One region of the Pseudomonas sp. SA195 genome, then DNA from elsewhere that is predicted to be linked to it. Evidence: predicted binding sites of a transcription regulator. Region 1 holds the regulator's gene; the other holds the start of a gene.
The links. Region 1 encodes LexA, which represses DNA repair genes until DNA is damaged. Its sites were predicted from a motif close to CTGTNTNNNNANACAG; they were not measured.

Region 1 (7,716 bases):
CTGCCGTGGAAGAAGCACGAGCGCGATGCCCCCGAGAATGGCCAAGCCGGCGAGCACGATGCGCCCGGTAAGGCTTTCACCCAACAACAGGCTTCCAGCGAGGGCTGTGATCAGCGGTACGCTCAACTGGACACTGGCACCCTGAACGGCGCTGAGTCCCGGTAGTGCGGCATACCAGATCGCGTAGCCGATCCCCGACGTCAGGGCGCCGGACGCTAAGGCATACAGCGCGCCGGTCGAATCCCAGTCTAGCCGCGCCATCGCGGCCACGCACAAAGCTGCCGCGATAGGCGTCCCGCGCGCGAAATTGCCCGCTGTGGTTGCCAGCGGGTTCGGCCTTCCTTTGCCCATTAGCGAGTACGCCCCCCACGCGACGCCTGATACAACCATCAGCAGCGAAGCTACCAACGGGGGCGCGCTTGCACCCGGAAGCAGGAGCGCGACCACGCCGGCGGCAGCCAGAAGCATGCCGCCGATCTGCATGGCCACTAGGCGTTCGCCGGACAATAGGCCCCACCCGATCATGCTGAGCTGGACTGCTCCGAATAGCAGTAATGCCCCAGCGCCGGCGTCGAGCTGGACGTAGGCATAGGAAAACGCAGCGGCGTACGCGAACAGGGCGAGCGCGCCGCGCCAGCTCCCGGCGGGCGCGGTTGTCTTCGCTCGCATACGCACGATTAACCAGAGCACACCGGCGCCAGCGAACAGGCGTAACGCCGTGAACGTGGCCGGATCGATTGTGCTGTCCCGCAGCGCGGCGCGGCACAGCAATGAGTTACCGGCGAAGGCAAGCATGGCCAGAGCGGTGAGCAAGTAGGTCCGCGACGTCATAGGGGTTGGGTCCGCATGGCTGGGCTGCACAAGCCCCGACGGGCCATGCTACTGCGCGGTGAAGGTCCGGTGCATCCGCGATCGAATGCCAGTCCGTGGATCTCGAAGGTGAGGGCTGGCGGTCAAGTCGGTGGCTGCTACAATGCCGGCCTTTCACGAGAGAGCCAGTCCTATGCCAACCTCATTTCTTGAAATCGTCGAGCTCCCCGATGGCAGCATCGTGTTGCGTCGCGCCGATGACGAAGGGGTGCTGGTAACGCTGGATTTCTCCGACGACGCGAAAGCATTCCTGCAAGGGCAGCATGTGGAAATCGCCAAAGCGATGTTCAATGTGGGTGTTCAGATGGCGGGGCGGATGTCGGAAGGGGAAATCGAGCAGGAAGAGGCGCCACGCGTCCTGCATTGAGTGAGAGGGGCGTTGCGCCCTGATTTAACGTCCGGCACTTTCCATGTGCCGTTTCCATGGCCGGGTTCAGGCCATTCGGATGTTCAAGCTTTGAGCGCCGCCCTGTTCGGCCGCGGCGCGTAGCTTGGCCCTGCTGTTACGGTCCAAGCGGTCGAACCAGGTAATCACTGTATGGCTGCAACCGGACATCAGCGCTTTGCAGGCAAGGTCAAGTGCGCCTTGAGTGGCTTTCTCGGGCAAGAGCAAGATGCGGTCTCGGTTGAAGCCGCTTTCCTTCAGCCAACCATGCGAAAGTGAGCCGGGCGGTGCGATCAGCGTTAGCCAACGGGTGTCAGCAGCCTGGCTAAGATCGCGAAGAATAGGTGCAATCAGCAGCCGGCAATGCGCTTCGCTACCGGTCAACATCATTTCGCTGAGACGTTCTTCAGCGGGGGCTGTCACCTGAATCTTGCTGAAGGGGCTTACGGCTTGGGAAAGCATTCCCTCGAACAGGGACAGCTGTGGCGGGTTGCCTGCAACGGGTAGTGGTTGATACTGCATGAACCTCTCCTTAACGGCGAATCACGCCGACACTCAAGCCTTCTATCACCAGTTCCTGCTGCTCAAGGTCGACTTCAATTGGGGCGAACTCGGGATTTTCGGCCAATAGCCAGACCTTGTTGCCCTCTCGCTTGAAGCGTTTGACGGTCACTTCATCATCCAAGCGTGCTACCACGACCTGGCCATTCCGGGCTTCGCGCGTGGTGTGCACTGCAAGCAGGTCACCATCGAATATCCCGATATCCTTCATGCTCGTTCCACGGACGCGCAAAAGGTAATCGGCACGGGGATGGAAAAATGCAGGGTTGATCTGACAAGATTCTTCGATGTTCTGTGCTGCAAGAATGGGGGCGCCGGCCGCCACTCGCCCAATCACTGGTAGCCCGCTGTCCTCTGCGGCAGGTTCGAAGCCTGGCACCCTGATGCCACGAGAGGCGCCAGGGGTCATCTCGATAGCGCCCTTGCGCGCCAATGCCTTAAGGTGCTCCTCGGCGGCATTCGGTGACTTGAACCCTAGCTCCTGCGCAATTTCTGCACGTGTCGGTGGGTAGCCGTTGTCTTCGAGGCAGCGCTTGATGAAGGCGAGGATTTCCGACTGCCGCGGGGTCAGTTTGATCATGGAGGCACTCTGTTCTTATATACAGGTGCTGGGATTATATACAGTGTATTGGTCATGGCAATCGTTGTGTGGTTGAGCCAGGTGCGGGCATGGTGCAAGCTTTCGGCCTCCGAGCCGGGTGTCCAGGGGTTTCAGGTTGACTTGGTAAAGGCCGGAACGTAAGTTTCAAACACTTGTTTGGTGTGCGGGAGCAGGCATGGCGCAGTCGGAAACAGTCGAGCGAATTCTGGACGCAGCGGAACAGCTGTTTGCAGAAAAAGGCTTCGCCGAAACGTCACTTCGCCTGATCACCAGCAAGGCCGGGGTCAACCTCGCTGCGGTCAACTACCACTTCGGCTCGAAGAAGGCGCTGATCCAGGCAGTGTTCTCCCGGTTTCTCGGCCCCTTCTGTGCCAGCCTGGAGCGCGAGCTCGACCGGCGCGAAGCGCAGTCCGATAAGACCGATACGCTCGAAGAATTACTGGAAATCCTGGTAGAGCAGGCGCTCGCGGTAAAGCCACGCAGCGGCGATGACCTGTCGATCTTCATGCGCCTGTTGGGACTGTCGTTCAGCCAAAGCCAAGGTCACCTGCGTCGCTATCTGGAGGATATGTACGGCAAGGTATTCCGCCGTTACATGATGCGTGTGCACGAGACCTCGCCGGCTATCCCGCCTATCGAGCTGTTCTGGCGCGTGCATTTCATGCTTGGGGCCGCTGCGTTCAGCATGTCGGGAATCAAGGCACTCCGTGCGATGGCCGAAAACGACTTCGGCGCAAAGACGTCGACAGAGCAGGTCATGCGTATGATGGTGCCGTTCCTCGCTGCCGGCATGCGTGCCGATTCAGTCGGGCTCGACCCGTCATTGGCGCAGGCTCATCCGATCGCCAGGCGTAATGCGTTGGCATTGCCTGCCAAGGGTTGAGTTCACCGGCCTGGGTCGATCGGATAAGCTACCGGCCTATGTCCGAACTCGATCTTCTCCATATATCTATCGCTGACCAACAGCTGTACGGCTTCGCCCGTAATCAGATGCGGGTTCGCATCCCGGTCTCTACGGCGCTCAACGGCGCTGGCGAGCAAAACGGCTCCGGTTGCACACCTCGTGGGCGTCACCGGGTTCGTGCGCGCATAGGCGACGGTTTGCCAGAAGGTGCCGTGCTTCGGGGCCGTCGCTGGACAGGCGAGATCTGGAGCCAGGCGCTGCATGCTCAATTTCCCGGCCGCGACTGGATTCTGTCCCGTATCCTCTGGCTCAGCGGCTGCGAACCAGGCTTCAACCGCATGGGGCAGGTCGACACGTTCCGTCGCTACATCTATTTGCACGGCACGCCCGATACCGAGCCCATGGGCGTGCCGCTTTCTCATGGCTGCATCCGGCTGCGCAATGCGGATTTGCTCGCTCTCTTTTCTCTCGTGCCGGCCGGTTGCGAAGTGAGGATCGAGGAGGCGGCATGCCCGACGTGGGCAAGCGCAGTGCTGGATGAAGGAACCACATCCTGATGCAAGGTTCGTTGATGCTGGACATCGCCGGCACTTGGTTAACTGCGGAAGACCGTCATCTTCTGCGGCAACCGGAGGTAGGTGGCCTGATTCTCTTCGCTCGCAACATCGAGCACCCAAAGCAGGTGAGCGAGCTCACGCGTGCTATTCGCGCCATTCGTCCTGATCTGCTCCTCGCCGTAGACCAGGAGGGCGGGCGTGTACAGCGCTTGCGCCGGGATTTCGTACGCCTCCCGGCAATGGGGGAGCTGGCCAGTCGCGACGATGCTCCACAGCTGGCCGAAACCTGTGGTTGGGTCATGGCCACGGAGGTGCTGGCCGTCGGGCTGGATTTCAGCTTCGCGCCGGTCCTGGACCTGGATTACCAGCGCAGTGCGGTGATTGGCGCTCGGTCGTTCGGTGGCGACCCCCAGCGCGTCGGCGAACTCGCCGGAGCATTCATCCGTGGCATGCGCCGTGCGGGGATGGCAGCGACCGGCAAGCATTTCCCTGGACATGGCTGGGCTGAGGCCGATTCGCATGTTGCCATTCCGGTTGATGAGCGCCCGTTAGAACTGATTCGCCAGCAGGACATGCTGCCGTTCCGTCAGTTGGGTTTCGAGCTGGATGCTGTCATGCCCGCGCATGTCATCTATCCCGCCGTTGACGACCAGCCGGCCGGCTTCTCCCGCCGCTGGTTGCAAGACATGCTCCGTGGCGAGCTCGGCTTCGGCGGGGTGATCTTCAGTGACGATCTGTCGATGGCCGGCGCGCACGTTGCGGGTGATGCGGCCGGTCGCATCAAGGCCGCATTGCAGGCTGGCTGTGACATGGGCCTCGTCTGTAATGATCGTGCTGCTGCCGAGCTGGCCCTGACCGCGCTGCAGCGGATGGAGGTGCGGGCGCCCGGGACGCTGGCGACCATGCGCCGACGCGTGATCGGCACCCTGGAATACAAGCAAAATCCGCACTGGCGAGCTGCCATCGAACGTCTCAAAGCGGCTGGCCTGATCGCCTGAGGCAAGGAAAACGCATGACTGTCCACGCCATCATCGGCGGTACTGGCCTGACTGAATTAGCTGGCCTGGCCCTGAGCGAAGCACATTTCATCGAGACGCCTTACGGTCCGCCGTCTGCCGATATCCTGCGCGGCGAGTATGCCGGTAACGAGGTGTTGTTTCTTGCACGTCATGGGCACCCGCACCGGCTTCCTCCGCATCAGGTCAACTATCGCGCCAATCTGTGGGCGTTGAAGCAGGCGGGTGCCGAGGCAGTCATCGCGGTCAACGCCGTCGGCGGCATTCACGCTGCGATGGCGGCCGGTCACCTCTGCGTGCCGCGTCAGCTGATCGACTACACGCACGGGCGCGAGCACACCTTCTTCGATGGCGACATCGAGCACGTCACCCATGTCGATTTCAGCTTTCCCTATGATGAGTCGTTGCGCCAGCGATTGATTGCCGCGCTTGCCGCCGAAGGTTATGCGTACAGCAGCCACGGCGTTTATGGCTGTACGCAGGGCCCCCGGCTGGAAACGGCTGCCGAAATCGCGCGGATGGAGCGAGACGGTTGCGACATCGTGGGCATGACCGGGATGCCCGAAGCGGTACTGGCACGTGAACTCGGCCTGCCTTATGCGTGCCTGGCGCTGGTGGTCAATCCTGCGGCGGGCAAGACAGCCGGGATCATCACCATGGCGGAGATCGAGACGGCGCTCAATGAAGGCATTGGCAAGGTCCGTGGCGTGCTCGCGCGTGCCTTGCTTGGCTAGGCCCCGCGGCCGAAGGCGTGAAAGGAGGCAATCCACCCGCGATGATCGCGGCTTCAGGCTCTAGCAGGCGGCGGTAGCAAAGTCGTAGCACAGACGTGCTAAATTCGCCCACCAGTGCATTGCAGGCCGAAGTCCGCTTGCTACACTTGGCCGTCCTTTGGAGTACCGGAATGCTGTACCACGCGCCTATAAAAAGAATATCCAGAGTTGTGGTCCTGCTAGGGTTGCTGTCCGTCAGTGCGGGCTGCTCGACCTGGTTCTCCAGTGACTTTGAGGATCCTGAAGTCCAGCTGACGGATGTCGAGATCATTAAGGCGCGATTGCTCGAACAGCAATTCATGCTGCGCTTTCGTATCGACAATCCCAACGAGCGGAGCCTGCCGGTACGCGGGCTCGTCTATCGCGTCCATCTCAACGAAATCGAACTGGCCAGTGGAGAATCCAGCGCATGGGCGACGGTCCCGGCCCATGGGTTCGAGTATTACGAAGTACCGGTGCATACCAATCTCTGGCGTCACATGAAGTACATCGTCCGGCTGCTGGAAAAACCGGACAGGCCAATCGCCTATCGTCTGGATGGCGAGCTGAAAACCGGTTTGATGCTCGGTCGGGGCGTGCACATCTCAACCAATGGCGAGATAATCCCCGGCAACTTTCTTCCGGAGTAGCGACACTGATGAACCAGCAGCAACCTCATGTGCACGGGCCCGATTGCAACCATGACCATGACCATGACCATGACCATGACCACGCCCACCACGTCCACGGGCCGCATTGCAACCATGGCCATGATCCCGTGCGTAATCCGCTGAAGAGCATCGGCCGCAACGACCCCTGTCCGTGCGGCAGTGAGAAGAAATTCAAGAAGTGCCACGGAGCCTGACGCGCATATGACGTCCTGGGCCATCCTCCTGATCGTCGCCGGGCTGCTTGTCGTTGCAGCGCTGGCAGGTTATGCCCTGTACCTATGGCGCAAGGTTTGGCGACGTGAGCAGCAGTTGGCTGACCTGCAGGCCAGCCAGCACGCTGCGCTGGCGGAGGACCTTCGTATCCTTGCAGGCAGCCTGCTCGACGAGCAGGTTCCGCTCATCGAAGGGGCCATCCGCATCAAGGTGTTACTCGACAACTACGACGCGCAGTTGGGCCAGGACCCGCGATGCGAAGTCTTCCAGCGTCTGTTCGATGCCACAGCGACCGTGCCGACGCACGCCGCCTGGAACGCCCTGGACAAGACCGACCGCCGTCGCCACGAAGCGTCGTTCAGCGCGTTGGAACTGCAGCACAAGGCCGAAGCCCGGCGCTCAGCGCGCTGGCTGCTCGACGAAGCCCTGCCTAAAGGGCGACAGGCTGCCTGATCTGGTGCGCCGCCAACCTCTATTCTCTTGTTTCCCTATCGGGTTTGCGTGCGAGGAGCCTTCGATGTCCCTGCGTCTGCCACATGTTGTGCTTCGCCTTGCCCTGGGGGCTGCGTTGGCGGCCGGGGGGCTCTCAGGGTGCCAGGCCTATCTTGATAGCCGTTACAGTGACAGCCTGCCGCCCGCGCAGGGTGTTCAGGCGATCACTGGCCTCGACAAGAGCGTCAGCATCAGGCGCAACGCGCTTGGTATGCCGCTGATCGAGACGGCGACTTTCCACGATGCACTGTTCGGGCTGGGCTATATCCATGCTACCGATCGCTTGAGTCAGATGGTCAGCCTGCGGCTCATGGCGCAGGGTCGCCTGGCGGAAATGGCAGGCCCTGGCGTGCTCGACGTCGACCGTTTCATGCGGGCAGTGAATCTGCGTCAGAGCGCGTCGGTCCTTTATCGAGACAGCTCGCCGCGTCTCAAGCAGTTCTTCGAAGTCTATGCGCGTGGCGTCAACGCTTACCTGTTCCGTCACCGCGACCGCTTGCCTATGGATCTCGCCGCTGCCGGCTACCAGCCGGAATACTGGAAGCCGGAAGATTCGGTGCTGGTGTTCTGCCTGCTCAACTTCGGACTTTCGATGAACCTGCAGGAGGAAATCGCCTCACTGGTGCTGGCGCAGAAAGTCGGCAGCGACGCGCTTGCGTGGCTGGTGCCGACCTATCCAGACGAAGCCTTGCCG
Region 2 (7,716 bases), 1.9 Mb from region 1:
GGCTGCGCTGCAGTCGGGGATCGATGCTTATTTCCCCGGGCTCGATGTATCGTCTGCGCCGCTGGGTATCTTCGGCAAGGCCGTTCCGAAGCCGGATGAGCGTGTGCTGGAAGCGGGCGAGCGGGTGGAGATCTATCGGCCGCTCATCGCCGATCCGAAGGAGGTGCGTAAGCAGCGAGCTGCAAAGGCCGCGCGGAACAAGGCGGAAGGGGCGGTCGACTAGAGTATGCGCCAGCTATAAAAAAGCCCGGCAAGCCGGGCTTTTTTATGTCAGTCCGTTTCGATGCGTTCGGGGCTAGGAACCGGGACGGGCTCGGCGGCATCGACGTCGCGCTGGATCTCATCGAGCAGCGAGCCCGGCGCTGCCGGTTGTTCAGGCGTTGCAGCCGGTTGGGCGGGATTGGCCGCCTCACCAGCGGGGCGCTGTGTTCCAAGAATCGCTTCGTCGCGGCTTACGCCGGGTTTGAAGTCGCCTGCCAAGCCGGCCAGTTGATCATTGCCGTTGAAGACCAGGCTGACCCTCTCCTGTTGGCGCGGCCCGCCGCCCGGCTTGATGCTGTACAGATAATCCCAGCGGTTGGCGTGGAAGGTGTCGGTGATCAGCGGGTTGCCCATGATAAACCGCACTTGCGAGCGGGTCATTCCGGGGCGCAACTGGTCTATCATGTCCTGCGTGACGACATTGCCCTGTTGAATGTCGACCTTGTAAACCCCGGGGAATGAACAACCGGCGAGTGCGAACAGACCCACCAGGGTGAGGCTGGACAGCAGGAGCTTGGTCTTTTGCATCGGTAGGTGACTTCCACTATCTTGGCTGGGCAAAGACCCGGATCATACCCGCATTGAAGGAGGCTGCGAAACAGCAGCAGCGAGAAAGCCAACCATGGTTGAAAATAGCGAATTACGCAAAGCTGGGCTCAAGGTGACCCTGCCACGGGTCAAAATCCTGCAGATGTTGGACACTGCCGATCGGCGCCACATGAGTGCCGAAGACGTCTACAAGGCGTTGATGGAGGCCGGTGAAGATGTCGGGCTCGCGACGGTCTATCGCGTGCTGACCCAATTCGAAGCAGCCGGGCTGGTGGTGCGGCACAATTTCGACGGTGGCCACGCAGTCTTCGAATTGGCCGATAGCGGGCATCACGACCACATGGTGTGCGTGGACACGGGCGACGTCATCGAGTTCTTCGATTCGGATATCGAGAAGCTGCAGAAGGAGATCGTCAAGCGGCACGGCTACGAGCTGGTTGACCATAACCTGGTCCTCTATGTTCGCAAGAAGGAAAGCTGATAGGCCTTGCGTTATTGATGTAACGACTCCGGTGCCGTCTGAACGAAAACCCCGCTTTTGCGGGGTTTTCCGTTCAGTACATGCGTATGCCAGCATGGCCGTGTTGGCGCCGGTTCGTTATAGCGGGCGCGGCTGCGGTAGGCCCTCGGTCTATGAGAACGCGTGCTTGTTCGGCTAACCCTCTGTCCGCGTCTGGATGTTGGCTTACGCCTGGGCAGAGCCGATCATCTGCCGCGCATGGGCTAGGGCCTGTTCGGTCAGGTCGACGCCGCCGAGCATGCGCGCGATTTCCTCCACCCGCTCACTGCCTTCCAGTGCCGCTACCGCCGTGTGGGTTTCATCGCGGCCGCGCGCCTTGTGCACGAAGAGGTGATGATGCCCTTGGGCGGCAACCTGAGGCAGATGGGTGACGGTCAGCACCTGGCCACGCTCGCCGAGCCTACGCAGCAGTTGCCCGACCACTTCCGCGGTAGGTCCACCGATTCCGACGTCCACTTCATCGAAGACCAGCGTGGGGATGCGAGACGTCTGAGCGGTGATGACTTGGATCGCCAGGCTGATCCGAGATAGTTCACCGCCCGAGGCGACTTTCGCCAATGGCCGCAGTGGTTGTCCGGGGTTGGCGCTGACGAGGAATTCAACCTGCTCCATGCCGTGCGGCACGGGGTCGCCATCAGCCATAGGTTTAAGGGTGACGCTGAAACGGCCGCCGGGCATGCCCAGGCGCTGGATCTCGCTTTCGACGGCTCTGCCGAGCGATTCGGCTGCCTGCTGCCGCGCCTCGCTGAGCGCCTGTGCTTTCTCGCTGTAATGACGAGCATAAGCGGCCAATTCCTCGGCAAGCTGTTCCACCGCATCGTCGTCCGCATTAAGGCTTTCCAGTTCCTCCAGCAAACGCTGCTGCAGCGTGGGCAAGTCTGCTGGTTGGACGCGATGCTTGCGTGCAAGGGTGTAGATGCTGTCCAGGCGCTCTTCGAGCCATTGCTGGCGCTGCGGGTCGGAGTCGAAGTGATCGAGGAAACGGTTTAGCTCCCCGACGGCTTCTTCGACCTGGATTTGCGCGCTGGAGAGCAAGTTAACCGCTTCGCCGAGTGCGCCGGGCTGATGTTGAAACGCCGTCAAACGGTTGAGGCTGGCCGTTAACGCCGAGAGCACATTACCCGCGTCGCTTTCGCTGCACATGTCCAGCACCTGGCGACAGGCGCCGAGCAGTTGCTCGGCATTGGCGAGGTTTTTGTGCTCCTGTTCGAGCTGCTCCAGCTCATCCTCACCGAGGGCCAGGGTTTCCAACTCTTCGAGTTGATAGCTGAGCAGCTGGTGCCGTGCTCGCTGTTCGTCACTGCTATCACTCAATCGTTCCAGACTCTGGCGTGTCTGCCGCCAGCGCTGCGCGGCCAACTGCACCTGTCGAGCCAGTTCCTGGCTGCCGCTGTATTCGTCGAGCAAGCGCCGGTGGGTATCGAGCTTGAGCAGTGATTGATGCTCATGCTGGCTATGGATGTCTATGAGCAGCTCCCCCAGCGCCTTCAGGTCACCTTGCGGACAGGGGGTGCCATTGATGTAGCCGCGCGAGCGACCTTCGGCAGTGATCACTCGACGCAGGATGCATGGGCCGTCGTTGTCGAGGTCGCGCTCGGCCAGCCAGGCGCGGGCGTCGGGGATGTCGTCCAGGTCGAAGCTGGCGAGGATGTCGGCCTTGTCCGCGCCGATGCGTACCACGCTGCTGTCAGCGCGGTCGCCCAATGTAAGGCCGAGCGCGTCTAGCATGATCGACTTGCCGGCACCGGTTTCGCCGCTGATGACGCTCATGCCGCGTTTCAGCTCGAGATCCAGGTGTTCGACAATGGCGTAATTGTGGACGGACAGATGAACCAGCATGACGGGCTCCCGGTTTGGCGTGGCTGGCTATTTATACAGTGGTTCGGCTGGCCGCTACAAGCTGGCCTTCCCAGTGGCCTGTAAATAAATCAAGCGGGTCGGGTAGGAGTGATTCGTCGAACCCTACGACGCGCTGGAGTACTTATTCGCCCTTGAAGCCTGAGTCATCGTCCCCATATAGCGGCACAAGCGCGGGCGACGCCCGCTGATGTCTCGATGAGGAGGACCGCATGGCCGACGAGCAGAACCTGGACAACCAGATCCCGGAAGAGAACGAGCAAGAGCAGGCCGAGGTGGCTGAAGACCTGGCTGCTCGAGTGCAGTCGCTTGAAGAGCAGTTAGCGGCGGCGCAGGACCAGTCTTTGCGTGTCGCGGCCGAGCTGCAAAATATCCGTCGCCGCGCAGAGCAAGACGTCGAAAAGGCCCACAAGTTTGCCTTGGAGAAGTTTGCCGGTGACCTGCTGGCCGTCGCCGACAGCCTGGAGCGTGGGCTTGAGCTGTCGAATCCGGATGACGATGCCGTCAAGCCGATGCGCGAAGGCGTCGAGCTGACCCTCAAGCTGCTGCTCGACACCCTGGCTCGTCACCATCTGGAGCCGGTCAACCCCCAAGGCGAGCCGTTCAATCCCGAGCATCACCAGGCGATGGCAATGGAAGAGAGCACTCACGCCGAGCCTGGCAGCGTGCTCAAGGTGTTCCAGAAGGGCTACCTGCTCAACGGGCGTCTGCTGCGGCCAGCGATGGTCGTGGTGAGCAAGGCGCCAGCGCAAACCCCGCCTTCGATCGACGAGAAGGCTTGAATTTCGGCGACAGACCCCCATCTGGTAGCCAAGCGTTTTTGTTACCCGCAGCCGGTGAACAGGCGCGGACCAATCAAAAGTTCGGAGAGAAACAATGGGCAAGATCATCGGTATCGACTTGGGAACGACCAACTCCTGCGTCTCCATTCTGGAAAACGGCAAGGCCAAGGTCATCGAGAACGCCGAAGGCGGCCGCACGACCCCGTCGATCATCGCGTACGCCAGCGATGGTGAGACCTTGGTCGGCCAGTCCGCCAAGCGTCAGGCGGTAACCAATCCGCAGAACACCCTTTATGCGGTTAAGCGCCTCATCGGCCGCCGTTTCGAAGAAGATGTCGTCCAGAAGGACATCAAGATGGTGCCCTACAGCATCGTCAAAGCCGATAACGGTGACGCCTGGGTGGAAGTGAAGGGTCAGAAGATGGCCCCGCCGCAGATCAGTGCCGAAGTGCTGAAGAAGATGAAGAAAACCGCCGAAGACTATCTCGGCGAGCCTGTGACCGAGGCGGTGATTACGGTTCCGGCCTACTTCAATGACAGCCAGCGCCAGGCTACCAAGGATGCGGGCCGCATTGCCGGGCTGGAAGTCAAGCGCATCATCAATGAGCCGACCGCAGCCGCACTGGCCTATGGCATGGATAAGGCCAAGGGCGATCACACCGTGATCGTCTATGACCTGGGCGGCGGTACGTTCGACGTATCGGTCATCGAGATCGCCGAAGTGGACGGCGAGCACCAGTTCGAAGTGTTGGCCACCAATGGCGACACCTTCCTCGGTGGTGAGGACTTCGACATTCGCCTGATCGACTACCTCGTCGACGAGTTCAAGAAAGAGTCCGGCATGAACCTCAAGGGCGACCCGCTGGCTATGCAGCGCCTGAAAGAGGCGGCCGAGAAGGCGAAGATCGAGCTGTCCTCCAGTCAGCAGACCGATGTCAACCTGCCATATATCACGGCCGACGCGACCGGTCCGAAGCACCTGAACGTGAAGATTTCTCGTGCCAAGCTCGAGGCGCTGGTTGAGGACCTGGTGCAGCGCACCATCGAGCCGTGCCGTCTGGCCATGAAAGATGCCGGCATCGACGCCTCCAAGATCGACGACGTCATCCTGGTCGGTGGCCAGACTCGCATGCCGCTGGTGCAGCAGAAGGTGGCCGAATTCTTCGGCAAGGAAGCGCGCAAGGACGTCAACCCGGACGAAGCTGTTGCCATGGGTGCCGCCATTCAGGGTGCCGTTCTGGCGGGCGACGTCAAGGACGTACTGCTGCTCGACGTATCCCCGCTGACCCTGGGTATCGAAACCATGGGTGGCGTGATGACCGCGCTGATCGAAAAGAACACCACTATCCCGACCAAGAAGTCGCAAGTGTTCTCCACGGCAGACGACAACCAGAGCGCCGTGACCATTCACGTGCTGCAAGGCGAGCGCAAGCAGGCGGCGCAGAACAAGTCGCTGGGTCGTTTCGACCTGGCCGAGATTCCGCCGGCGCCGCGTGGCGTGCCGCAGATCGAGGTTACCTTCGACATCGACGCCAACGGCATCCTGCACGTGTCGGCGAAGGACAAGGCGACCGGTAAGCATCAGTCCATCGTGATCAAGGCCAACTCCGGTCTGTCCGAGGAGGAAATCGAGCAGATGGTGCGTGACGCCGAGGCCAACGCCGAGGAAGACCGTAAGTTCGAGGAACTGGTCACCGTGCGCAACCAGGGCGATCAGCTGGTCCATGCGACCCGCAAGATGCTGACCGAGGCCGGCGACAAGGCGTCCGAGGAAGACAAGGCCACCATCGAGAAGGCCATCGGCGAACTGGAAGTTGCGATCAAAGGCGACGACAAAGCCGAGATCGAGGCGAAGATCGCTGCGGTCTCCCAGGCGTCCACGCCTTTGGCGCAGAAGATGTACGCCGAGCAGCCGCAGGGCGGCGAAGGCGAGCAGGCCGGCAACAACGGTCAGGCCGGCGACGATGTCGTCGACGCTGAGTTCGAAGAGGTCAAGGACAACAAGTAAGCTGCGGCTTGTGTCCCCCTTGAGCGGGGGCATGGCGGCGTCCGTCGACGATGCCGCCTTTCGCTCCAGCCCGTCTCGTTCGAAGCGGGCCTGATCGCCGCGCGGGGGCTTGCTCCCGCGTCGGCGTGTCTGGAGGGTACGAATTGAAGGTTCAGGATATCTATGGCCAAACGTGATTATTACGAAGTGCTGGGCGTCGAGCGTGGCGCCAGCGAGGCGGAGCTGAAGAAGGCTTATCGTCGTCTCGCGATGAAGCACCATCCGGACCGTAATCCCGGAGACAAAGCCGCTGAAGAAGCGTTCAAGGAGGCCAACGAGGCTTACGAAGTGCTGTCCGATGCGAGCAAGCGTCAGGCCTACGACCAATACGGTCATGCCGGCGTCGATCCGCAGATGGGGGCGGGCGCTGGGGCTGCTTATGGCGGGGCGAATTTCTCCGACATCTTCGGTGATGTCTTCAGCGATTTCTTTGCCGGTGGACGTGGCAGTTCCCGTGGCGGCGCCCAGCGTGGCAGCGACCTGCGCTACACCTTGGAGCTCGATCTTGAAGAGGCCGTGCGCGGTACGACGGTAACTATCCGCGTGCCTACGTTGGTCGAGTGCAAGACCTGCGACGGCTCCGGTGCGAAGAAGGGCACCAGCCCAGTGACCTGTACCACCTGCGGCGGCATTGGCCAGGTGCGCATGCAACAGGGCTTTTTCTCTGTACAGCAGACGTGCCCGCGCTGCCATGGCAGCGGCAAGATGATTTCCGACCCTTGCGGCAGTTGCCATGGCCAGGGCCGTGTCGAAGAGCAAAAGACCCTATCGGTCAAGGTGCCGCCGGGTGTCGATACGGGTGACCGCATTCGGCTGACCGGCGAGGGCGAGGCTGGTGCGCAGGGCGGGCCAGCCGGCGACCTCTACGTGGTGGTCAATGTACGCGAGCACCCGATTTTTCAGCGCGACGGCAAACATCTCTTCTGCGAGGTGCCCATTAGCTTCGCTGACGCGGCGCTGGGTGGCGAGCTCGAGGTGCCGACCCTCGACGGTCGCGTCAAGCTGAAGATTCCGGAAGGAACCCAGACCGGCAAACAGTTCCGCCTGCGCGGCAAAGGCGTTGCCCCTGTACGCGGGGGCGCCGCAGGCGACCTGCTCTGTCGCGTTGCGGTGGAGACGCCGGTCAATCTCAGCAAGCGCCAGCGTGAGATGCTCGAAGAGTTCCGTGGGACCCTGCAGGGCGACACCTCTCATTCACCGAAGGCCAGTGGCTGGTTCGAAGGTGTGAAGCGATTTTTCGGCGATGTTTGAGTAGGGAGCTGGATGTCAATCGGCAGCCTGTAGTGCGCCGGAGTGGCTTCCATCTTCCGGCTTCCAGCTTGGAGCGATGAGATATGCGACGTATAGCAGTGACGGGCGCCGCCGGGCGCATGGGCAAGACGCTCGTGGAAGCGGTGCAGCAGACCGGCGGCGCAGCGGGCCTGACGGCGGCGATCGATCGTCCCGACAGCACACTGGTCGGTGCTGATGCCGGCGAGCTTGCTGCCATCGGGCGGCTCGGGGTGCCCCTGATTGGCGACGTAGCGAAAGTTGTCGAAGAGTTCGACGTGCTGATCGACTTCACCCATCCATCGGTCACCCTGAAGAACCTCGAAGTGTGTCGGCGCGCAGGTAAGGCCATGGTGATTGGTACTACCGGGTTCACCGAGGATGAGAAGGAGCGGCTCGCGGTCGCTGCGCAGGACATTCCGATCGTCTTC

Region 2: recN (DNA repair protein RecN) is a predicted target of LexA. The motif match lies at 3,193-3,208, and genes of this name have one in related genera.

What each region holds. Positions count from the first base shown of each region.
Region 1 is NZ_CP096392.1:1,687,542-1,695,257, forward strand. Features, by position in the region: gene M1D78_RS07855 (DMT family transporter) at 1-831, opposite strand, end outside; gene M1D78_RS07860 (hypothetical protein) at 1,004-1,237, shown strand; gene sulA (SOS-induced cell division inhibitor SulA) at 1,304-1,777, opposite strand; gene lexA (transcriptional repressor LexA) at 1,788-2,396, opposite strand; gene M1D78_RS07875 (TetR/AcrR family transcriptional regulator) at 2,593-3,300, shown strand; gene M1D78_RS07880 (L,D-transpeptidase family protein) at 3,339-3,878, shown strand; gene nagZ (beta-N-acetylhexosaminidase) at 3,878-4,876, shown strand; gene M1D78_RS07890 (S-methyl-5'-thioinosine phosphorylase) at 4,891-5,628, shown strand; gene M1D78_RS07895 (LEA/WHy family protein) at 5,799-6,296, shown strand; gene M1D78_RS07900 (SEC-C metal-binding domain-containing protein) at 6,305-6,511, shown strand; gene M1D78_RS07905 (DUF2489 domain-containing protein) at 6,519-6,983, shown strand; gene M1D78_RS07910 (penicillin acylase family protein) at 7,048-7,716, shown strand, end outside.
Region 2 is NZ_CP096392.1:3,567,588-3,575,303, reverse strand. Features, by position in the region: gene M1D78_RS16670 (RnfH family protein) at 1-223, shown strand, start outside; gene M1D78_RS16665 (outer membrane protein assembly factor BamE) at 271-789, opposite strand; gene fur (ferric iron uptake transcriptional regulator) at 884-1,291, shown strand; gene recN (DNA repair protein RecN) at 1,496-3,169, opposite strand; gene grpE (nucleotide exchange factor GrpE) at 3,400-3,969, shown strand; gene dnaK (molecular chaperone DnaK) at 4,064-5,977, shown strand; gene dnaJ (molecular chaperone DnaJ) at 6,140-7,267, shown strand; gene dapB (4-hydroxy-tetrahydrodipicolinate reductase) at 7,351-7,716, shown strand, end outside.